2 linked regions of the Desulfopila inferna genome follow. The protein of the gene in region 1 interacts with the protein of each later gene in a pairwise test. Links are inferred from orthologs where the notes say so. Each region holds a gene or a part of one and is shown in the gene's direction. Other genes may lie near its edges. The genes, in order: JWG88_RS10045 and recJ.

Region 1 (11,835 bases):
CTGTAGGGGGCGATTCACGGATTTTAATATATTTTTTGATTTTCTTGTTTGTTGTAAAGGCCTTTCGAAGTTGCGGAACCAATCCAGCTGAGCTGCATAAGTGCTTTGGCTGTAGGGGGCGATTCACCGATTTTAATATATTTTTTGATTTTCTTGTTTGTTGTAAAGGCCTTTCGAAGTTGCGGAACCAATCCAGCTGAGCTGCATAAGTGCTTTGGCTGTAGGGGGCGATTCACGGATTTTAATATATTTTTTGATTTTCTTGTTTGTTGTAAAGGCCTTTCGAAGTTGCGGAACCAATCCAGCTGAGCTGCATAAGTGCTTTGGCTGTAGGGGGCGATTCACCGATTTTAATATATTTTTTGATTTTCTTGTTTGTTGTAAAGGCCTTTCGAAGTTGCGGAACCAATCCAGCTGAGCTGCATAAGTGCTTTGGCTGTAGGGGGCGATTCACGGATTTTAATATATTTTTTGATTTTCTGCTCTTAGCGGCTGTTTTTTAGGAGTAAAGCACTAAACAATTTTGAGAAATCTGACTCTGTGCATATAGGTGTCTGGAAGAATTCCAGGGGTGATTTTCGCTCCCTCGATCAATGGCCTATGCCCAGGAGGATCTTAATTCATTGCATATCTAATATTCATCTATGGCTGATAAAACTTTAATAATAGCTGAGAAACCAAGCGTAGCCGGTGACCTGGTGAAAACTCTGCCGGGTAAATTTCAAAAGACCAAGACCCATTACGAGAGTGACAAACATGTTGTGTCTTTTGCCATTGGTCATCTTGTGTCGATCTGCTACCCTGAAGAAATTGACAGTAAATACCAGAAGTGGAGTCTCAAAAATCTCCCTATCTTACCGGAAAGTTTCCCTCTAAAGGGACTGCCGGATACTAAAGGCCAACTCAACGCTCTGCAGAAGCTGATTCGCCGCAAAGACATCTCCAGGATAATCAATGCCTGTGACGCCGGTCGTGAAGGCGAGCTGATCTTTAAAAACATTGTTCGCTTCGTCTGGAATGCCTCCGTTGCCAAAAAGACCTTCAGAAGACTCTGGTTGCAGTCCATGACCAGTGATGCCATAAGAGAGGCATTCAACAACCTCCGCTCAGACGAAGAGATGACGCCCCTGGAGGATACCGCCCTGTGCCGATCCGAGTCGGACTGGCTCATAGGGATTAATGCCACCCGGGCACTAACCGGCTTCAAATCCCGCCATGGCGGTTTTTTCCTGACTCCCTGCGGGCGGGTACAGACGCCGACTCTTTCTCTGCTTGTTATGCGCGAGAGAACGCGAAAAGAGTTTAAACCCCGTTCTTACTGTAATCTGATTTCCACCTTTACTTATAACGGCAGTCAGTATATCGGCAAATGGGTTGATCCTGGCTTCTCCCCGGACCCCAGGGATTCACACCTCAAGGCAGACAGAATCTGGGAAAGTGAAAAAGCTGCCGCCATCATAGCAAAATGCGTCTCAAAAAACGCCGAGGTTTCGGAAAAAAGCAAGCAGTCATCGCAAAAATCACCTCAGCTCTACGACCTTACCTCTCTTCAGCGCGAGGCCAATGGACGATTTGGGTTCTCAGCAAAAAATACTCTCAGTATAGCCCAGGCACTTTACGAGCGCCACAAAGTGCTGACCTATCCGCGGACGGACTCGCGATACCTCCCTGAAGACTATATCGAGACGGCTCAAAAGACCACCCAGGCCCAGACCAAATGGCAATTCGGCACTTTTGCCGAAACGGCTCTGAAAAATGGCTATATCCGCAAGGACAAGAAGATTTTCAACAACAGCAAAGTGAGTGATCACCATGCCATTATCCCGACGGCCATCCTCCCCAAAAACCTCTCTGAAGCTGAACTGAAGATCTACACTATGGTGGTGCAGCGTTTTCTCGCTGTCTTTTTCCCGCCTGCAAAATTTCTGCTGACCAAAAGAATATCAGTGGTTGAGGAAGAAACCTTTGTCACTGAAGGAAAAATAATGACCGAGCCGGGCTGGAAGGCCATTTACGGTAAGGTTGAAGATGACAAAAAAGATGTGATGCTGCAACCGGTTCCCAAGGATGCCGATGTCGTCTGTGCCGAGATTGAAAAGGAAGAAAAAGAGACTAAGCCTCCTCCACGATTTAATGAAGGTACGCTTCTTTCCGCCATGGAAAACTCCGGCAAGATGGTAGAAGATGAAGAGTTGGCCGAGGCCATGAAGGAAAGAGGGCTCGGCACCCCGGCTACCAGAGCATCTATTATAGAAAAGCTTATCAAGGAAAAATATGTCATCCGGGAAGGCAAGGAGCTGGTGCCAACCGGTAAAGCCTTCGAGCTCCTCGCTCTGCTGGAGGCCATGAAAATAGATGTTCTCGCCTCACCCGAGATGACGGGTGAATGGGAGTATAAGTTAAACCGCATCTTGCGGGGTGAACTGACCAGGGAAAGCTTTATGCAGGAGATTCGCGAACTGACGCTCCATATCACTTCTCAGATAGTAAACTTCAAGGAGTCGCAGACGCAGACCGAGGCGCCGTTCAGCCCGGTAAACGGAATTCGCTTCTTTGCCTCGCCCACCGCTTACCATGCTGAAGACGATTCCCTGCATATCCGCCGGGTTCTCGGGGGCAGAGTCATGGAGGATGATGAAATCGTCGCCCTTATCAAGGGAGAAACCATCGGTCCTTTTGCAGACTTCATCTCCAAAAAAGGCAAACCCTTCAGCGCCTCCGTACGACTGAAAGACAACAAGGTTGACTTTATCTTTGCCAATTCCACCGACGATCTGGATGTCGACAGCATCACCCAGCAGGAATCTCTGGGGAAATCCCCTATTGACAATACCGATGTTTACGAAACCCCAGCCGGCTACATGTCCGAGTCGGCACTGCAGGGAGATGAAAAAAACGGGTTGAAAATCAGTAAAATAATACTCTCCCGCCAAATTACCCCGGAGATTATCTCCCAACTGCTCAATCAGGAAAAAACAGAACTTATTAAGGGATTCATCTCGAAAAAGAAACGTCCTTTTGATGCCTATCTTCTTTTGGCAAAAAATGGTAAAATCAGCTTTGAATTTCCTCCACGCAAACCACGGAAGAAAGATTAAGGATTTCAGCAACAAACTTATCAGCACACTAACAACATGAAAAAATTAAAAAAAGAGCACGACTCGAAAACCGGACTGGAACTTGCCCTCACCTGCGCAAAAATCGCCGCAGACGCCAAGGCTGAAGAACTCATTGTTCTCGATGTTCAGGGAAAATCTTCATTCACCGACTATTTTGTCATTATGAACGGTAGATCGACCCGACACGTTCAGGGAATAGCAGAGACGATCGAGGGTGAGCTTCGCTCTAAAAGAATCAAGGCATCACACGCCGAGGGATTGCAGGAAGGAAAGTGGGTACTTCTCGATTTTGATGATGTCGTCATTCATATCTTTTACTATGATCAACGGAAATTTTACGATCTTGAAGGGCTCTGGCATGACGCCGGAAGAGTGGAAATCGAGGCGCAATAACAGACTCCGAAGTCTTTCATAAGTTTACAATTATACGGTAAGAGATCTCAGCCATGCAATACTTAAGTACACGGGGCGGAATATCCCCGATCCCGTTCAGCCAGGCTGTCATGATGGGTCTGGCGTCCGACGGCGGTCTGCTGCTGCCTCGAAATATCCCCAGAATAGGTGCGGAAACGTTCAGCTCCTGGAGCGAACTTTCCTATGCCGAACTGGCATTTGAAATCATGTCCCGCTTTATTGACGACATCCCCTCAAGCAATCTGCGCGACCTGATCAACAGATCGTATGCCTCCTTTTCCTCAGAAGAGGTAACTCCACTGGTTCATCATGGAGAACTGCATATTCTTGAGCTTTTTCACGGACCGACCCTGGCGTTCAAAGACGTTGCCCTGCAGTTTCTCGGCAATCTCTTTGAGTATCTGCTGGAGAGGGACGATGGTTATCTTAATATTGTCGGTGCAACTTCCGGAGATACCGGCAGCGCAGCAATCTATGGTGTTCGCGGCAAGAAGAGGATCAAGATTTTCATCCTGCACCCCCGCAATCGCATCAGCCCGGTGCAGGAGAGGCAGATGACCACTGTCACCGACGACAATGTCTACAATATCGCCATAGAAGGCACCTTTGATGATGGCCAGGCCGTCGTCAAGGCCTTATTCAACGATCTTGAGTTTAAAAAAACACATCATCTCGGTGCCATAAACTCAATAAACTGGGCTCGAATTCTCGCCCAGGTTGTCTATTATGTCTACAGTTGTCTCCATGTAATCAGGCATGAAAACGACAAGGCCATGGATTTCTCCATTCCTACAGGGAATTTTGGTGATATTTTCGCAGGATATATTGCCAAAAACCTGCTGCCCGAGGGTACTGTGCGCAAGCTTGTTCTTGCCTCCAATGCCAATGACATATTGAGCAGGTTCGTGAACATGGGCGATTACTCCGCAGCACAAGTGCAGCAGACATCGAGTCCTTCAATGGATATTCAGGCAGCATCGAATTTTGAACGTTATCTCTATTATCTTCTCGACAAGGACCCTGAGAGAACCACGGAGGCTATGCTGGAATTCGCCGAAAAGGGCCGGCTAGACCTCAGCGGCTACTGCGATCAGATAAAAAGAGATTTCAGCGCAACTTCTGTCAGTGAAGAGGATGTCGAAGAGACGATTCGAAAATTCCATACCGATTATGGCTATCTTCTCGATCCCCACACCGCAGTCGGTGTCTATGCCGGTCTGCGGCATAAGCAGAACAATATTCCCATGATTTGTCTTGCCACCGCACACCCGGCAAAATTTGCCGAGACCGTGCGCAAGGCCGCCGGCATTGACCCGGAGCAGCCGGAAGCCATCCAGGGCCTGTTCGGCAAACAGACACGCTGTGAAATAATGGACGCCGACCGTGACAGTGTGCAGGAATATATTAGAACCAATGCTCTTCTCCAGACCGATGCAGAGTGACGATACTTACATCTCCAAAGTAGAGGATTGTGTCGCCTTTTTAAAATCAGTCCTGCCGTATGCTCCGCGCACCATCATTCAACTAGGAACCGGCCTGGGCGCTCTGGCCGATCGAGTTTCCACCGATGCGGTTATTCCCTACCATGAGATACCGCATTTTCCCACGGCAACCGTGGCGGGCCACAAAGGCAACCTCCTGCTTGGCACTCTGGGCACCCACAGGGTTGCCGTTCTCCAGGGACGTTTGCACTACTACGAAGGTTATTCCACTAAGGAAGTAGCCTTTCCGATTCGCGTTCTCTCGCTCCTGGGCGCGGAAAATCTCGTGTTTACCAACGCCGCAGGAGGCCTAAATCCGCTCTTCCGCCCGGGCTCAATAATGGTGATCCGGGATCATCTCAACTTTCTTGGAGAAAATCCCCTCAGAGGCGCCAATATCGAGGCCTGGGGCCCACGCTTTCCCGATCTTTCCGAACCATACAATCCCGGTCTTATCAGAACTGCATTGGATTGCGCCGATTCCTGCAGGCTCAGCAACGTCATCACCGGGGTATATGCCTGCATTCCCGGCCCCAGCCTGGAGACTCCCGCGGAAACGCGCTGGTTGAGGCAAAGCGGAGGAGATGCAGTCGGCATGTCCTCAATTCCTGAAGTGCTGGTTGCCAGGCACGGTGGCTTGAATGTTCTCGGGTTTTCCGCCATCTCCAACATCAACGACCCGGATAATCTTCAACCTATTCTTCTTGAAGATATTATTGCAGCGGCTGCCGAAATCGAACCGCGGCTTGAGCGCCTTATAATTGAAGTCCTCTCCAGGGTGTAGTGTTTACTCCTTACAAACAGCCCTTATGAGCAGAAAAACGAAAGATAAGTAAAAATCCGTGAACCGACCCCTACAGCCAAAGCAATTACCATAAACAGTCCAGCTCAGCTAGGTCAGGCATTTTCTTTCAGGTACTACATGATGCTAAAAAATCCCGACTACATTTTCACAGGAAAGTATCTTCTTCCCACGAATACGCAGCACAGTGTCATAAAAGATGGGGGAATCGCCGTTCAGGGTGATACCATTGCCGCGGTCGATACAGCGGCTTCACTGATGGATGCTTTTCCCCGTGTTGAAATCATTCATGAAGAACATGGACTTATCATGCCTGGATTAATCAACGGGCATACCCATGGGGCAATGTCCTGCTTTCGCGGTCTGGCCGATGACCTTCCGCTGATGACCTGGCTTGAGAAACACATCTTTCCCATCGAGGCCCAACTGACCCCGGAGATGGTCTATCAATCAACTCTGCTTTCCATTGCCGAGATGATCAGATCCGGCACCACCAGCTTTTGCGACATGTATCTTTTTTCAAAAGAGGTGGCGCGTGCCGCTGAAAATTGCGGAATCCGAGGCTGGATTGGAGAAGTCCTCTACGATTTTCCATCCCCCTGCTACGGTGAACCTGATAACGGTATCGCTTACCTTGCCGATCTTTTCGGGGAATACCGAAATAACCCGCTAATTACCGTCACCACGGATCCGCACAGTGTGTATACCTGCTCGCCCGACCTGCTCACCAGACTGGGTTCTGTAGCCACCGATTACCACAGTCTCTATGTCATCCATCTCTCTGAAAACCAGGCCGAGGTGACGACCTGTATGGAACGCTATGGTGTTACTCCTGTTGAACATCTCGAAACTCTCGGCCTGCTGGGCTCTGCGACACTGGCCTGTCATTGCGTCAAGGTCTCCGCAAGAGACATCGATATCCTCAAAAAACATGAGGTGAAGGTTGTTCATTGCGTCGAATCAAATATGAAGCTCGCTTCCGGCATCGCCCCTGTCGTCGATATGCTTGAGTGTGGCATCACTGTCTGTCTCGGCACCGATGGCGGTGCCAGCAATAATGACGTCGATATGTTCAGCGAAATGAACAGCGCCGCCAAGTTACATAAAATCGCCCGCATGGATCCAACAGTGATGAATGCCGAAGATACCTTGAAAGCGGCTACCATAAACGGAGCTCGCGCCCTCGGAGTTGAAAAGCGCATCGGTTCTCTGGAAGTGGGGAAAAAAGCAGATTTCATCGTCCTTGACCTTGACCAGCCCCACTTGACACCGCTCTACAACATCCCCTCGCATCTCACCTACGTGGCTCGCGGTGCCGATGTCATTCACTCATTCGTCAATGGCAGGCAACTGATGAAAAACAGGGATCTCCTCACCATCGATCTGGAAAAAGTCATCGCTGAAATGAACGGTATGGCAGAGAAGATTCTTGGTTTGCCAAAGTAGAAGGAACGACGCGACGATATTATCGACTTTAACAATGCGACTTATCCTTCTCTGTCAATTCAGTCAGCCTTGACTTTCTGCGCGGACTGCTCTAAAATCAAGCTCTCTGAAGACTGAACGGCTGCCGCACGGGCTGACAACCTTCTCCTGCGGCTAAATCTATTTTGAGGTACTATTATGTTTGGACTTGGAATGCCGGAACTCATAGTGATTCTGGTTATTATTGTAATAATTTTCGGTGCCGGCAAACTCCCGGAAATTGGTTCCGGTATCGGTAAAGGTATCAAGAATTTTAAGGAAGCCACAAAACAGCAGGAAGAGAAATCAGCAAAAAAAATCGATGAGGAAGATGATAAAAAAGATTCATCTGCCTGATTTTCGATTATGAAAAATTTATGCGCAGGAGGTTGAAATGTTCGGATTGGGAACCCCCGAGTTGGTGGTGATTTTGGGAATAGCCTTCCTTATTTTCGGCGGAAAAAAATTACCGGAAATCGGATCAGGCCTGGGAAAGGCAATCTCTTCCTTCAAAAAAGGTATAAGTGAGGTTGAAGATGGCGGAAAAGAAATAGTCGACGGCATCCCGGGCGTCAAGGAAGTAGCTGAAGTAAAAGAAACGATTGACCAGGTTAAAAATATCGGCAAGGTTAGTTAGATTACACAGGGGCTTGGAAGAGGTACCTCCTTTCATCCCCTAGTTACCTTTACACTATTCCCCATATCCCCCTGCTGATATCGGTGGGCCATAAAACCAGCAGACAAATTCTTCTTGTGCAGGTCCACGGCCAGCCGCACGGTAGGCTTTTTGGCCGCTGTCCTTCAAGCCTTCTCCCCTCGCTTCATTTTCAATCATTTCCGCATTCCTTAATTTCCGCAGCCTTACATTCTCAACGACACGCAACGGCGAGCTAACTATTTGTTTAATCAGCATAAATATAAGAATATTGACTTCCTGTTTTTTTCATGCTAGTAATGCAAGTTCGTCTTAAAGTAGACTTAGCACCGTAGCTTTTATTCTGTAGCTTTTATATCTGTAGTTTTTTATCATTAGGCCAGAAGTACCCCTCCGGTTTTTATTCTGCCGCAACTATGCTCTGCCCTCGGCAGTTCTTTCACTATTATCAGGAGAAAAAATGTGTCGTTTAGCCTTAAAATCCGCCAATGAACCATTTTCGCCGTATTCGGTTCTGACAGCCATGGAGGCCATGCAGGAAGGCTACGACGGCTCGGGACTTGGCCTTTTGCTGCGCGGACTGGAGTTTGAAGATTTCAAATATAACCCTAGATTTCCGATATTATCAGGCATTGCCCACTCCAAAAAGGCGGAATACCGGCTTGATGAATATATGGACGCCAACGGTTATGAACTGAAATACGATCATCGCTTTGCCATGCAGACCGGCATAATCGATTCCAATGACCGCTATCGCTATTTTCTCAGAGCCTACAGAATGCCTGAAGGTTTTAAAGAAGAATCACAGGAGGTCCGGGAAGCGGAACTGCTTCGTGCCCGCATCGCCCTTCGCCGGATCGGTGAGGAACATGGAGGGGACCTCTCGGTATTTTCCTTCTATCCCGACGTCGCCACGATCAAGGAAGTGGGCTGGCCAATGCAGATCGGCGATGCACTCCGCCTCCATGACGGCCAGATCAAATCACGTGTCTGTATGGCCCAGGGGCGGCAGAACACCAATTATGGCATTAACCTCTATGCCTGTCATCCCTTCTTTATCCAGGGCATAGCCACCATGACCAATGGTGAAAACACCGCCTTCGTCCCCATTCGTGATTGGCTGCTGGGACGAAATCTTCCCGGTTATATGGGATACCAGAGCGATTCAGAGGTTTTCGCCCATATTCTGCATTACACGCTGAAAGAGCTGAAATTGCCCCTGCAGGCCTATAAACATATAATTACCCCGCTGAGCAACAGAGAGTTGGAAAATCATCCACAGGGAGATTTCCTGCGCGGTCTCCGCAATGTCTGTAAACGATTGATCATAGATGGACCAAATGCCGTCATCGGCACCCTCGCCGATGAAACCTGCCTCCTGGTCATGGATCAGAAAAAGCTGAGGCCGGCCACGGTGGGGGGACGCCCCGGAGAATGGGCGATTGCCTCGGAGATGTGCGGCGTCGACGCTCTGGTACCGGATCGTGATCCCTTCCTCGATTTTCAGCCGATGCGCGAACATACAGTATTAATTCCACCTGATAGAAAGGAACTGACAATATGGTCTCAGCTCGATCCGTATCCGTTGCCCCAGGCAGCTTAACCTATAGCGACCTCACCTGGATTATCAGCCATCGCGAGGACAGGTGTACCCTTTGCGGGCGCTGTACCGCGGTTTGCCCGAAAGGCTCAATTTATCTGGCCCATCGCAGGCAGCGAATGCCTAAGCTCGATGTATTCGCAACTAAGCGAGAAACCGGCTACCGCACCTTTACCGGCATTCGTCAGAAAACCGATCTGGAACATGCCTGTATCGGCTGTGCCATGTGTGAAATGGTCTGCCCCAACGAGGCCATCTCGCCGATGCCGAACAGCAATGAAAACCGCACGGTCTTTTTCCGCAACCAGAAGGGCGAGCCCCATAAACGAGGGGGAAGGAGAAATGTCAGCGGCCCCACCCTGCTGGACCGCATCATGTTCGACCGCATCTCGATGCTCACCGATCCGGCACTGGATGCCGGCCGCCATGAGTTTAACATAACCACCTCCCTGGGAAGAGTACTGGCGCCGGAAGATTTTCTGGAGAGAAGCCTGAACGGGGGCTGGATTCCGCCGACCCGGGAGATCTTTCCCTTTGTTATCGGCTCGATGTCGTTCGGCGCACTCTCGCCCAATATGTGGCTTGGTCTCCTGCAGGGTGTGGCCTACTGCAATGAGGTGCTCGGCATTCCGGTGGTTATGTGCACCGGTGAGGGCGGCTGTCCTCCGTGGGTTTTGAGGAGCCCCTATCTTAAATACATCATTCTGCAGATAGCTTCCGGCTATTTCGGCTGGGATGAAATTATTCGGGCTATTCCTGAAATGCAGTGTGATCCGGCCGCTATTGAAATCAAATACGGTCAGGGTGCCAAACCCGGCGACGGCGGTCTGCTCATGTGGTTCAAGGTTTCCAAGTTGATCGCCAAACTGCGCGGAGTACCGGAGGGAGTCGACTTGCCTTCTCCTCCGGTCCACCAGACGTTGTATTCCATTGAGGAAAGTGTCATGAAAATGATGCAGAGTCTCTCCACCGCCTTTGGCCATAAAGTACCCGTCTATCCCAAAATATCCGCCTCCACCTCAGCCAAATCAGTGCTCAACAATCTGGTGCGTAATCCCTACGCCGCCGGACTGATGATCGACGGCATCGACGGTGGAACCGGCGCAGCATATGATGTTTCCATGAATGCCACCGGACACCCGATCGCCTCCAATGTCCGGGAGTGCTATCTCGATCTTGTCAAACAGGGTAAACAGAACGAAATACCTATTTTCGCAGCAGGAGGAATCGGCAAGAACGGCAATGTCACCCAGAACGGCATGGCGCTGATCATGCTGGGCGCCTCGGGAGTTCATATCGGTAAATACGTGATGCAGGCCGCCGCTGGCTGTCTTGGCAATGAGAAAGACCGCTGTAATGTCTGCAACCTCGGCATCTGCCCTAAGGGTATCACCAGCCAGAATCCCAAATTATACCGCAGGCTCGATCCCGATCTTGTTGCTCAGAGGGTTGTCGATATGTTCATGTCAATTCAGACAGAGAGCAAAAAGATCATGGCCCCACTGGGCAGATCGCAGAGCCTGCCGGTGGGGATGTCCGATGCCATCGGCATCAATGACAAGGCGGCTGCCGATCTTCTGCAAATCAAATATGTCTGTTAAACGAATGTGTTTATGAAAACCACCTCGCGGACCTCGTTTCGCCGGATGATATAAGGAGTTATCAGTGACTGCGACCGTCATTAAAGGCCTCGACACCCAGGGGCAGCGTATTAGTTCAATGGAATTTGAGAAACTTGTGCGCCAGGCTGCACAGGAGACCTCCGATCTTGTCCTGGAGTCCTATGGTCAGCATAATATCGGCATCCGTCTGGAAAAGGAGGAAGGACTCAACATACGCCTCAACGGTCCGGCCGGTCAGCGGCTCGGCTGCATGGGCATGCCTGGAACGACGATAACTTGCGAGGGTGCGGCATCCGATGATGTGGGCTTCCTCAATATCGGTGCGGAAATTATTGTCAAGGGCAATGCAACCAACGGCGTCTGCAACGCCATGGCCAACGGTAAGGTCAGTATTGGGGGGTCCATTGGAGCCCGCGGACTCACCATGACCAAGTGGAATCCTGATCATGACCGTCCGGAACTCTGGGTTCTGGGTTCAACCGGTGACTCCTTCGCGGAATTCAACTGCGGCGGCATCGCTGTTGTCTGCGGGATTGAAGCGAAAAATCCGGATAACATCCTTGGCTATCGACCATGTGTGGGGATGGTCGGCGGCATGATCTATTTTCGCGGCAAAATTGATGATTCCTTTTCCAAAACCAATGCCAGACGGCAACCGCTCGACGATGACCAGTGGCA
Region 2 (11,654 bases), on another replicon or contig:
TGCGATGATGCAGATGACCAAGATCGACATCGCTGCAATCGAGACGGCGTGCCGCGGTTGAGGCTGCAATCTTTGCACCGTCCATCCAGCGCAAGGCGCGATATAACAGCCTGTTTTTGCTGGACCTTGGCTGCATCGCCTGCAGTGGTTCAACTGGTCGTAGGTCCGGCCTTGGCCAATGAACGGCAGCCCGTTACCTTAAACAACCATGCAGCTCACTCTACCGCTGCCTGTTGATCCACATCTATCTTGAGTATCTTCGCACCGGGCTGCAGCGCATCTCCCTTGCGGGCATAGACGGCAGTGACTATGCCGTCTATTTCACTAAGAATAGGGGTCTGCATTTTCATGGCTTCCATTACCGCAACTCTGTCGCCGGCCATTACCTCTTGTCCCTCATTTGCTGAAATTTCGACCACGGTCCCTGAAAAGGGTGAGCGGACATCACCAGCTTGGGCCAGATCAAGGATCTCTTCCTTGCTAAGTATCGGCATGCTTCCGGCAGCAGTGTTCTGCTGCTCTGAGAGAAAGGTGAAGACCGTGGGATGATGATCAACCGTCAGATAGACACTGGTCTCTCCGGTATCATTAACAGGGGAGGGGCCAATCTCCACCAGATGTTCTTTGCCGCTGTTGTCGCGAAATGCCAACTTCTCGCCGATATCAAAACCTCCGCGGCGAAAGAAGATGGCAGGAGACAGGACATGGGTCTTGCCGTATTCTTCTTCGAATTTGAAAAAATCAACGGCATCATTCGGATGCTGCAGGTAGAGCACCAGCTGTTCATCCGTCGGTTCTATACCAATCTGTTCAGCAAGAGCATAACGCTCCTGACCTAAGTCCATGTCAGCAATTTCTTCTGTCCCGCCACCCTCTTCCAGAATTTTACGCCAGTCATCGCCGAGAACCTTCCTGTAAATCCATTCATCCGGTTCATAAAACGGAAAAGGACCATATTTTCCCAAAAGGAGGTTGCGCAGGTCTCCGGAAGGGGTGCCGTATCGTTCTTCGCCGAGAACATTAGTTACAGCGGTAGTCCATAAAATCTGAGAACCGGGAGTGACCGACCAGAAGTTGCCGAGCTCTTTCTGAACCCGAGGTAGTTCCTTGTGCAGAATGTCGGGCATTTTATCGAGGAAATCTCCATTTACCGCCTGCTCAAGACTTGATCCCATGGCACCTCCCGGAAGTTTGTGAATCTGCACGGTAGGCTGAAACCCTTTTATCTGGGACTCGAACTGCTCATAAAATTGGCGTTGATCACGCAGGATTTCGGAGGTATCAATTATGGCCTCTTCGTGAATTGAAGGCGACTCAAATCCAAGTTCCCCGAGAGCCTGGATAACACTGAGAACGGGCGGGGGTCCGTAAAAACCGGTAAAGGCGGAATCGGCGGCATCAACTATCTTGGCACCGTTTCTCACGGCCTCGGTTATCCGGCCGATGTCGTTGCCATCGGTATTGTGGCCATGATAATGCAGAGGAACCTGCGGCAGCGACTGTTTGAGACTATTTACCAGTTCGCCTATCCGTGTTGGCGTGCCGAGGCCACCATGGTTCTTGATGCAGAGGACAATATCCTCTCCGGTAACTGAAACAATTTCTCTGGCCTTGTTAATATAGTATTGGTCGGTATGCTCCTTACCGGTGGAAAAGCAGAGACAGGGTTCGTTCAATTTTCCGGCATGGGCCACTTCCTCCAATACCGCATACATATTAGGAACATGATTGAGAAAATCGAAAGTGCGCCAAACATCGATATATTTAGCAAAATTCTGTACCGTAAAACGGATAACGTTTTGAGGATAGGGACGATAGCCAAATAAATTGACGCCGCGGCAGAGCGTTTGAAACATGGTATTGGGCATCTCCTTGCGCAACAGTTTGAGTTTGGTGAAGGGGTCAACCTGCTTGCGCAGCATGTCGACATGAATGGATGCGCCGCCGCTAATTTCCAGAGAGAAATAGCCGGCCTTATCCCGAGAAGGTGCCGCAAGCAAATCGGTGTGGAGGAGAATTCTGTTTTTGAAATCCGACTGGGAAAGATCCCGTGCGGTATTGGTGATATAGTATCCTTCCTCGCAGCGCAATGCCTCGAGGATATCTTTTACCGGTGTGTTGTGATAGATGACAGCCATAATTTATCCTGTTCTTCTGTGGGATGAGATAGATTAAGCCGCAAAGGCATTGGTTTTCTTATAATGAATTTCGGCAATAAATTTAGCCAGCTTACCGACCTCACTGCTGTCTTCGTCATACACGAAAATGAGTGGATGGGTATCGATATAGGAAGTATCGAAGTTACCGCTGACAAAATCCTTTTCTGTGGCGATATTAAGATAGAAGGGAATAGTAGTTTTCGGTCCCCGGATATGAAAATTACGCAGACAGCGGATCAACCTGCCTACCGTCTCATCCCAGGTGAAACCGTGGACGGTAAGTTTTACCAGGAGTGAATCATACACTTCCGGTATTACATAGCCCTGATAGACAAAGCCGTCGAGACGTACCCCGAACCCGCCGGTAGATCGGTATACCTCCACTGTTTTTCCCCCTTCAGGCATGAAATCATTCTTGGGATCTTCTGCGTTGATGCGGACTTCAATGGCATGTCCGCGGATTTTAACATCTTCCTGGGAGAAGGGCAGATCCTCGCCGAAAGCCAGATTTATCTGGTTGCGCACGATATCGATGCCGGTGATCATTTCGGTGACAGTGTGTTCGACCTGAACCCGTGTATTGATCTCCATGAAGTAGTAATTGAAGTGTTCATCGATGAGGAATTCCACCGTTCCCGCATTAAAATAGTTGGCGGCCTTGGCTGCCTTAACGGCTGTAATACAAATCTCATCGAGAAGATCCTGATTTTTAATCATGGACGGTGCAATCTCGATCAGTTTCTGATTTCGCCTCTGTATGGAGCAGTCCCTGGTGCCCAGGTGCACGGTATTTCCGGATTGGTCGGCAAGAATCTGGACCTCCACGTGCTTAGGATTTATCACTACTTTTTCCAGATAAATGGAATCATCGTTAAATGCCGCCAGAGCTTCGGAGCGTGCCATCGGAATCTGTTTCCGCATCTCATCATCGGAATCTATCCTTCGAATACCACGGCCTCCGCCACCCGAAGTAGCTTTGAGCATAAGAGGATATCCATGAGTGTCGGCGAAATGCAGCGCTTGCTCTATCCCCTCCTTTCCCTGGGCAAGATTTGAGGTCCCCGGTACCATAGGTATTTTGGCATCGGCCATAATCTGTCGGGCAATGACCTTATTGCCGAGGTTGTGTATTATTTCAGAGGAGGGGCCGATAAAGAGAATGTCAGCTTCTTCACAGGCTTTAGCGAAGTAGGGATTTTCTGCCAGAAAACCGTAGCCGGGATGTATGGCTGCAGCGCCTGACATTTTGGCAGCCCGAATAATCTTATCAATGTCGAGATAATCCTTTCTGGGGCCATCTCCGAGCAGAATGGCTTCATCGGCTATGCGAATATGCCTGGACATTTCATCAGGTGTTTCAAAAACGGCTACTGCCAGACAGCCTAGTTCCTGAATGGCCCGTATTAACCTGATGGCAATTTCTCCACGATTGGCTACAAGAATCTTTTTTTTCAAAATATTTCCTCTCTAAAATCAGTTCCTGTTCTCTGATAAACTTTAGTGCCTTACCCCTAAAAACTGCCACATATCAAGAAAACGAAAAACATATCAGAACTCGAATCCGCCTCAACAGCCAAGGGACTTATACCCTTCAAGGAAGTACTGTAAAGAGTCCAGTTCAGCTGGGTTAGGTAATTTTTAAGGTATTATGGAAAACGGAGAAGTCGTTTCTCAATATTTAATAATTAAATTGTATTAATCAAGTGTATCAATCAAATTTATCAGAATCTTTGGTCTTAAGGGAATATTTTGATGATGATATGAAAACAGGCCAACAGGGGGAAAAAAGATTCGGCAGGAAGGGTAATATCCGGAACGGGAACCACCTTGCAGGGCAAGGTAGAGTGAAGACGGGAAGGAACCAAGGATTAGTTGTGTTTTCCGGCAAGCTGGCCACAGGCAGCTGAGATATCAGCTCCTCTGCTGGTCCGTATAAAAACGGAATAGTTGTTTTTCCTTAGAATTTCCTGAAATGCCAGCATTCTCTCGAATGTTGGAGCTTTGTAAGGGAGATCTTCCGATTCATTATAGGCAAGCAGGTTGATCTTACAGGGGATGGACTGCAGTTGATGTGCCAGCTTACGGGCATCCCTGTCGCTGTCATTAATATCCCTGAGCAGAGTGTACTCGAACATTATGCGGCGGCGTTTAGGCATAGGGTAGGTTCTGCAGGCCTCAAGAAGCTGATCCAGAGGATACTTTTTATTAATGGGCATAAGCATATCTCTGGTTGCGTCGTCGACGGCGTGCAGTGAAACTGCCAGATTAACGGATGAGTTTTCGCCAAGCAGCCGCATTTTGGGAATTATGCCGCAGGTCGACACGGTTATGCGGCGACCAGTAAAATCAAGGCCTTTCTGTTCAGTGAGAATGGAAATAGAGGTTAAAAGATTCTCAAGGTTGTTGAGCGGTTCGCCCATACCCATAAAAACGATATTAGTTACTTCCTGTGGTCCTATACGCTGCTCTTCCGGTTCATCGAGAAGGAAATCCCGTACTGCACAAACCTGGTTGACAATCTCGGCAGGCTGAAGATTACGGATAAACCCCATTGTTCCGGTAAGGCAAAAAGAGCATTGCATGGCGCAGCCAACCTGTGACGAAACACAAAGCGTATTGCGATCAACTTCGGGAATCAATACTGCTTCGATCATATAGCCGTCATCCAGGCGAAAGCCGAATTTTACGCAGCCGTCACCGGATCGTTCTACAAGAGGATCAGCAAAGGTGGAAATAAGGGCATAATCGCCGAGGATTTCCCTGAATACTTTGGCGAGATCGGTCATTTGTGCGAATTCATGAATACCTGGTTTGTATAGCCAGGCCATGAGCTGGCGACCTCTGAAAGCAGGCTGATTGAGGCTTTCGACATATTCTACAAGGCCTTTTTGATCGAGATTCTTAAGATCTGTTTTTTTCATTTCCATCTATAAAGCGCGGTGCTCCTCGGCTATAAGCTGAATGGAGCCTGAAAGAGCAGCATCGATCAGGGAAAGCATTCTTTCCTTATCCTTTTGCAACCGTCCGGATAACTGCAGGTAATTAGAAGCGTGATTGGCATAAAACTGGACACGATCCAGAGATATGAACTGTATGACTTTTTGAAGTTCCCGCAAGAGAGAATGTGAATCCGGCAAAAAGAAGCGCTCTTCCTGAATATCGATAAACAATTTTGTGCCTGGAATAGGCATTACGGTGAGGGCTGCAATCTGTCCTGGTGCCATTCGAGTGAGTACCTTGCCTGTATTTTCGGCATGTACCGCAGAAAGTTCCCTGCCGGCAATGCCTAAAAGCAGGGTGACCGAGAGAAAAAGGGCGCACTCTGTTATCCTGTCTGCCGCCGCTATCATCGAGCGTGAGGTTTCCCCTTTTCTGATACTGCTGAGAATCCTGTCGTCTCCGCTTTCCAGACCAAGATATACCCTATCCAGACCCAGGGATTTAAGGTGCAGCAATTCTTCTTTGGTTTTTGATCGAATCGCACGGGCATTGGCATAGAGTGAGATTCTGTTGACCCATGGAAGCTCATGCCGGATTTTAATAAAGATGTGCAGCAATTGCGCAAACGGTAGAATAAGGGCGTCACCATCGGCGAGGAATACTCTCTTTTGGCGCCGGCAATACTGCGCTGCAAACTCAATGTCGGCATCAATGGATTCATGACGAATTCTGAAAGGCTTATCTTTGTAGGCTCCGCAAAACGTGCATTTATTATAGGAACATCCGGCCGTCACCTGAAGAATGATCGAATTTGCTTCACTGGGAGGCCGGATGATATTGCCTTCATACTGCATAGTTTATATTAGCGCTTAGGCGGGATTATTCTTCTGGAATTCCAGCATAAAGCGGCTGAGTGCAACGACGCCTTCATGTGGGAAGGCATTGTAAATTGAGGCCCGGCAGCCACCAATGGAGCGATGTCCCTTGAGCCCGTTCAAACCTTTTGCGGCAGCCTCTTGTATGAAGGCGGCTTCCAGTTCCGCTGTCGGTAGATTAAAGGCGATGTTCATCATTGAGCGGGAATCTTTCAGAGCATGGCCGCGATAGTAATCACCTGCATCGATTACATCGTAGATAAGCATGGCTTTTTCTTTGTTTTTCTTCTCAATAGCTGCGATTCCACCATTATTCTTGAGCCATTTCAGAACGTTTCGAATAATGTATATCGAGAAAGTAGGGGGGGTGTTGAACATCGAGTCCTTATCGGCATGAGTTTTGTACTTCAGCATTGTCGGAGTGTTTTCAGGAACACGGTCAAGCAAATCATCCCTGATAATGACTGTTGTCGCTCCTGACGGTCCCATATTTTTTTGTGCCCCGGCAAATATAAGACCGAATTTGCTGACATCGAAATTGCGGGAAAGGATATCGGAGGACATATCGCTGACCAGCATCTTCTCAGACTGGGGAATGGGATCGAACTGGGTGCCGAAGATGGTATTGTTGGAAACAAAATAGAGATACTCGGAGTCAGCGGAAACGGCGTACTCATCGTCTGTGGGGACCCTGTTGAATTTCTCGTTCTCACTTGAAAAGGCTACCTCGATATTGCCGAAAAGCTGTGCCTCTTTTATCGATTTCTTGCTCCAGGTGCCGGTGTTGAGATACGTTGCTTTTTTACCGCCGCCGAGAAGGTTCATCGGCACCATAAAAAATTGGCTTGATGCTCCTCCCTGGAGAAAAAGGACTTTATAATTTCCTGGAATTCCAAGTAATTCACGCATAAGTTCTTCTGCCTCGGCGGCAACCCGCATGAACTCCTTGGATCGGTGGCTGATTTCACAGATGCCGATGCCGGAATTATCAAAATTAATGATATCTTCACGTGCCTGCTGCAGAACTTCAAGAGGGAGTGTGGCAGGTCCCGGACTGAAGTTATAAATTCTCTCACCCATTGGCTGGTTCTCCTTGTATGTGTTCTTTAATATATAGGACAGCGATCTATTGTAGTTTTTCAGATTCCCCTGACTTGCTGACGAATAGCTTCATAGACAACGATACCTACGGTCATCGCAAGATTGAGGCTTCTGATATTGGGGTTTGCCATTGGTAATGTATAGCTTCTTTCCTGATAGAGTTGAAGAATTTCTTGCGGTAATCCCTTGGTTTCTTTTCCAAAGATCAAGAAATCACCAGCTTTGAATGTCGCTGAAGTGTATGATTTACTCGTTTTAGTCGTAAAAAAATAGAGATTTCGTTCATCCTGCTCTTCGAGGAACTTCTCCAGATTCGGCCAATGGACTATTTGTACATGCTTCCAATAATCCAGACCGGCACGTTTGAGGTGCTTATCGTCCGTTGAAAAACCAAGTGGATGGACAAGATGGAGGACGCAATCCGTAGCGCCGCATAATCTGGCAATTGACCCGGTATTAGGTGGAATCTCGGGTTCAACCAGAACAATATTAAATGAAGGTATTGCAGGCATAGTAGGGGTGCACTTTATTCATAACTGTGATAAAAAGTAGAATTTTATACCGGTCAAACAGATATAAGACAATAGAAAAGGTATCGAATTCTCGGGTATTGCTGGGAGGAATAGGTAATTAATTGTATTTATGGTACAATTTTGGACATCTTTTTCAACTTAAAAACTTTATCAACCGCAGTTTACGGAATAATGCACTGCCATGACAAATTGCCGCTCAAAAAATGACGATACAAATCTATGCAAGATTCACATCCTCGCTCTGCTTGCAGTATGTATCGGTGCCATCATGTTCTTCAGAGGCGGAGGGGGTGAGGATTTTTTTCAAAGCCAGGGGGAAACTTCTTTTCTGACCTGGAAAGAGTCACAACTACTACTGACCTCCGCAGACAATAAAGAGATAGACGACAATACAGCCTTGCCTATTAATCTGCGGCCTATATTTTTTCAACCGATACCTTTTAACGATGCCGGCTATGACCTGCTTCTTACCATTCCGGGCGTCGGTCCCAAAACCGCAGCAGACATGCTTGAAAAAAGATCAGAATTTGGAAAATTCAACAGAGCGGAAGAACTTGTGGTGATACGAGGAATAGGAGCCAAGAAAGCCGAGTTTTTAAAGAAATATTTAACTTTTGAGTAAATAGGGTTTAGTACCTGGACAGAGAGGAGAATTATGATAAATAAAAAAAATTGCCGCTAATGACTTCGAGTAAATTTCCAATAAAAGCCCCTGTGATTGTGCTGGTCGGACCAACGGCAATAGGCAAGACGGCCCTCTCTCTTGAAATTGCCGACAGGTTCGGCTGCGAGATAGTCAGCCTCGATTCCATGCAGATATACCGTCACATGGACATTGGTACTGCAAAGGTTTCCCCACAGGAAAGGGAACATACCACGCATCATCTTATCGATGTTGTCAATCCTGATGAACACTATGACGCCAGTGATTACGTGAGAGATGCCCTTGAAGCAATTGTCGGGATTCATCAAAGAAAAAAAATTCCAGTGGTAACCGGGGGCACCGGGTTATATCTTCGTGCATTAATCGAAGGTTTATTTAAGAGTGGTGCAAGTTTTCCGGAATTACGTGAGGAACTGCACAGAAGACTGGAGACGGAAGGGAGCTCGAAATTACATGAAGAGCTTCTGTCAAAAGACCGAATTACTGCACAAAAAATCCATAAAAACGATACTCACAGACTCATTCGGGCTCTGGAGATTTACCATGGAACCGGAAAGAGTTGGAGTGATCATATAGCGGGGCATGCCCGGGAAAAAGGTAAGATAAGATTCGAACACATTATCCGACTTGGCCTAACCTGTGAACGTGAGCTTCTTTATCGCAGGATAAATGAGCGGACCTCTTTGATGCTGCGGCAGGGACTGCGAGAAGAGGTACTCAAGCTGCTGGCTCACTATCATCGTGATCTCAAGTCCATGCAGTCTATTGGCTACCGCCATATGGCCGAACATTTACTCGATGGCACCCCGATAGAGAAGACAGAGGAGTTGTTGGCCAGAGATACCCGCAGATACGCAAAACGGCAATACACCTGGTTTAAAAAAATGAATATCGAATGGTTTGAAACTGCTTCTCACCGGAAGATAATTACAAGAATACAGAATTTTCTCGGCTAGAAGTGTGTCGGAGAAGTGCAATTTTTCCTCAGATTTACTTAAAACCCATCATGAAATCTTTGACAGAAAGATATTGGCGCCTTCCTCTGCCGTACATCGCCTCAGCGGACGAAAAAACATTAGCCGGGAAGTTCGGGGTAGAACCGGAAATTATCAAAATCCTGAATAATAGAGGACTTAGCGAGAAGAAGGAGATCGAGAAATTTCTCTATCCAACTCTGTACGATCTTGAGAATCCTTCAGAACTGCTGGGGATGGCGGAGGCCTGCGCCCTTGTTTATCAAGCATTGATTGAAGAACAGGAGATTATCATCTGGGGAGATTATGATGTCGACGGAGTAACAGCAACCTGTGTGCTTGTTTCCTTTTTTCAAAGCCTGCAGATCAAAGTACGTTGGTTTATACCCAACAGGTTTACGGATGGATATGGCCTGGAACTGCAATCACTTAAAGTGTTACTTGAAGAATGTTCATCGTCCAATCCCTTGTTGATCACGGTGGACTGCGGCATTTCCAATGATGAGGAAGTTGCGTTTGCACGGTCGCGAGGCTGCAGGGTCATAGTGACGGATCACCACGAACCGGGGGAGGGGAATTGTTCAGCTGACGCAGTCATCAATCCTAAACAACGTGGTTGTCAATTTAAGGATAAGAATATCGCCGGAGTAGGCCTTGCCTTTTATCTGGCTATGGGGATACGGGCCTTTCTTGAGAAAAAGATGTTTTTCAATAGGGTGGTCATTAAGCCTAATCTAAAACAATTACTTGAGCTCGTGGCTATTGGTACCATTGCTGATATGGTGTCTCTGACCAACTGTAACAGAATTCTGGTTAAAGCTGGTTTTGAAGTTCTCAACATCAGTCCCAGTCCGGGAGTTGCTGCCTTGCTGGAAGAATGCGATATTCGCTCAGCCAACATTACTGCAGAAGATATAGCTTTTCAGGTGGCCCCTAAGATAAACGCAGCCGGCAGACTTGAAGAAGCAGGCTTTGCCGCACATCTCTTACTGGAGAATGACCCAGCAATAGCTAAAAAGCTGGCGAGGAAATTATCAAATCTTAACAAGAAGCGTAAAGAATTGTGCGAAGAATGTCTAGAAACAACATTAACTAATATAGAATATAGTTTGAATTCAAATGATCATTGCTGTATAGCGAAAGTCGATTATTCCATAGGAATACTCGGAATTGTAGCATCTCAGATCGGAGAGAAAACAGGAGTGCCGGTTATATTGGTAACATCGGCAAATGATAAAAAACTGGGCAGGGTGCTCAAAGGCTCATGCAGGTCAATTCCAGGCATAAATATTCACCAAGCATTGAAAAATTGTAAAGATTTCCTGATTAAATACGGGGGGCATCCAATGGCCGCCGGAGTAACTCTGCACGAAGAAATGTTTGACGATTTCAGAAATGCATTTTCGGCACAGCTATCCGAACTCTCTTCCATGCCGGCAGAACCTAGGGAGGTCGATCTGGAAATGGAGATGGAAAAGGTTCTTTCGGCAAAGATAATACAGCAGATGCAGATGCTGGAGCCTTTTGGGGTAGACAACGAAAAACCGATTTTTATCGATAGAAACATAATCTTGCAGGATATCAACAAGCTGGGCCGCAATGGTGATCATTTATCTTTTCGCAAACGAGGCAGGTTCAAGAGTTTGAAATGTGTCGCATTCCGGTTTGGTGAATATGAAAACATCATTAAAAACAGTCCTGAATTCAATATGATCTATACCATTTCCATCTCAAGATATAAGAAAGCGGCCAAGTGGCAGGCTCAACTGGTGGATTTTCTTTAATGATGAAATCATTCCCGGCTAACGCAACTTAGAAATCCTTGCTTTCGTTCTAAATATCATATATTTCTAGATATTTAAGTATTCACTAGTCGAATTTTCCCTTTCTCTGGCTGCAATATTTTGATCTACAGCTAATTCCTTCCTGCAGAATTACACCCAAAACTCGGCTACGTCGTAAAAATAGGCTAGTCAGCCTGAATAGTAATTATTCCCCAGCAGGCGAACCGGAAAACCTGCCGGATCGCCGAACATTAATTTCGAATGAACTCCATCAAAACCTGGAGAAAGCGAAATCAAAAATAAGATGAGCGGGGAGAAACAGGAATTACATTAAAAATGTTCCTATGTAACTGTATTAACATATTATGCAAATACTATACATAATATATATTATGCGACATTGTATATATATCGATTCCAATTATAAATCTGGATGATCTTTTGCGGTTTCTCTTTTTAGCCAAAAATGGTAAGTAAAAACGCTCAGGTTGATTACAGGTGGAGATTTTTCCAATGCAATCTAATTATTATATTTGCTTGATTATGCGGAATAACAATAATATATTTTCCAGCGCTAAAGTTATTTGGAGATTTCATGCGTAGAGATATTTACCAGGAACCACT

Evidence for each region.
Region 2: the proteins of JWG88_RS10045 (region 1) and recJ interact in binary tests that used the Escherichia coli proteins (3 or more experiments, as listed by UniProt). The link is inferred for Desulfopila inferna from one-to-one orthologs.

What each region holds. Positions count from the first base shown.
Region 1 is NZ_JAFFQE010000003.1:403,384-415,218, forward strand. The notes cover bases 322-3,371. They hold JWG88_RS10045 (DNA topoisomerase III), read left to right. Parts: upstream 322-644; coding sequence 645-3,098; downstream 3,099-3,371. Other genes in these bases: rsfS (ribosome silencing factor), read left to right, coding at 3,135-3,371. In the rest of the region: more of rsfS, read left to right, coding at 3,372-3,512; thrC (threonine synthase), read left to right, coding at 3,566-4,975; JWG88_RS10060 (purine-nucleoside phosphorylase), read left to right, coding at 4,947-5,798; JWG88_RS10065 (amidohydrolase family protein), read left to right, coding at 5,937-7,262; JWG88_RS10070 (twin-arginine translocase TatA/TatE family subunit), read left to right, coding at 7,440-7,637; tatA (twin-arginine translocase TatA/TatE family subunit), read left to right, coding at 7,675-7,917; JWG88_RS10080 (hypothetical protein), read right to left, coding at 7,972-8,115; JWG88_RS10085 (class II glutamine amidotransferase domain-containing protein), read left to right, coding at 8,396-9,538; JWG88_RS10090 (glutamate synthase-related protein), read left to right, coding at 9,496-11,136; JWG88_RS10095 (FAD-dependent oxidoreductase), read left to right, coding at 11,201-11,835.
Region 2 is NZ_JAFFQE010000001.1:284,186-295,839, forward strand. Bases 8,786-11,654 are described here. They hold recJ (single-stranded-DNA-specific exonuclease RecJ), read left to right. Parts: upstream 8,786-9,278; coding sequence 9,279-11,030; downstream 11,031-11,654. Other genes in these bases: miaA (tRNA (adenosine(37)-N6)-dimethylallyltransferase MiaA), read left to right, coding at 8,786-9,228; purB (adenylosuccinate lyase), read left to right, coding at 11,626-11,654. Also shown: JWG88_RS01130 (VOC family protein), read left to right, coding at 1-61; JWG88_RS01135 (biotin/lipoyl-containing protein), read right to left, coding at 216-2,138; JWG88_RS01140 (acetyl-CoA carboxylase biotin carboxylase subunit), read right to left, coding at 2,172-3,614; dual-specificity RNA methyltransferase RlmN, read right to left, coding at 4,028-5,086; JWG88_RS01150 (radical SAM protein), read right to left, coding at 5,087-5,953; serC (3-phosphoserine/phosphohydroxythreonine transaminase), read right to left, coding at 5,969-7,054; JWG88_RS01160 (tRNA (cytidine(34)-2'-O)-methyltransferase), read right to left, coding at 7,114-7,587; JWG88_RS01165 (ComEA family DNA-binding protein), read left to right, coding at 7,790-8,230; more of miaA, read left to right, coding at 8,323-8,785. UniProt on the Escherichia coli protein: Single-stranded-DNA-specific exonuclease.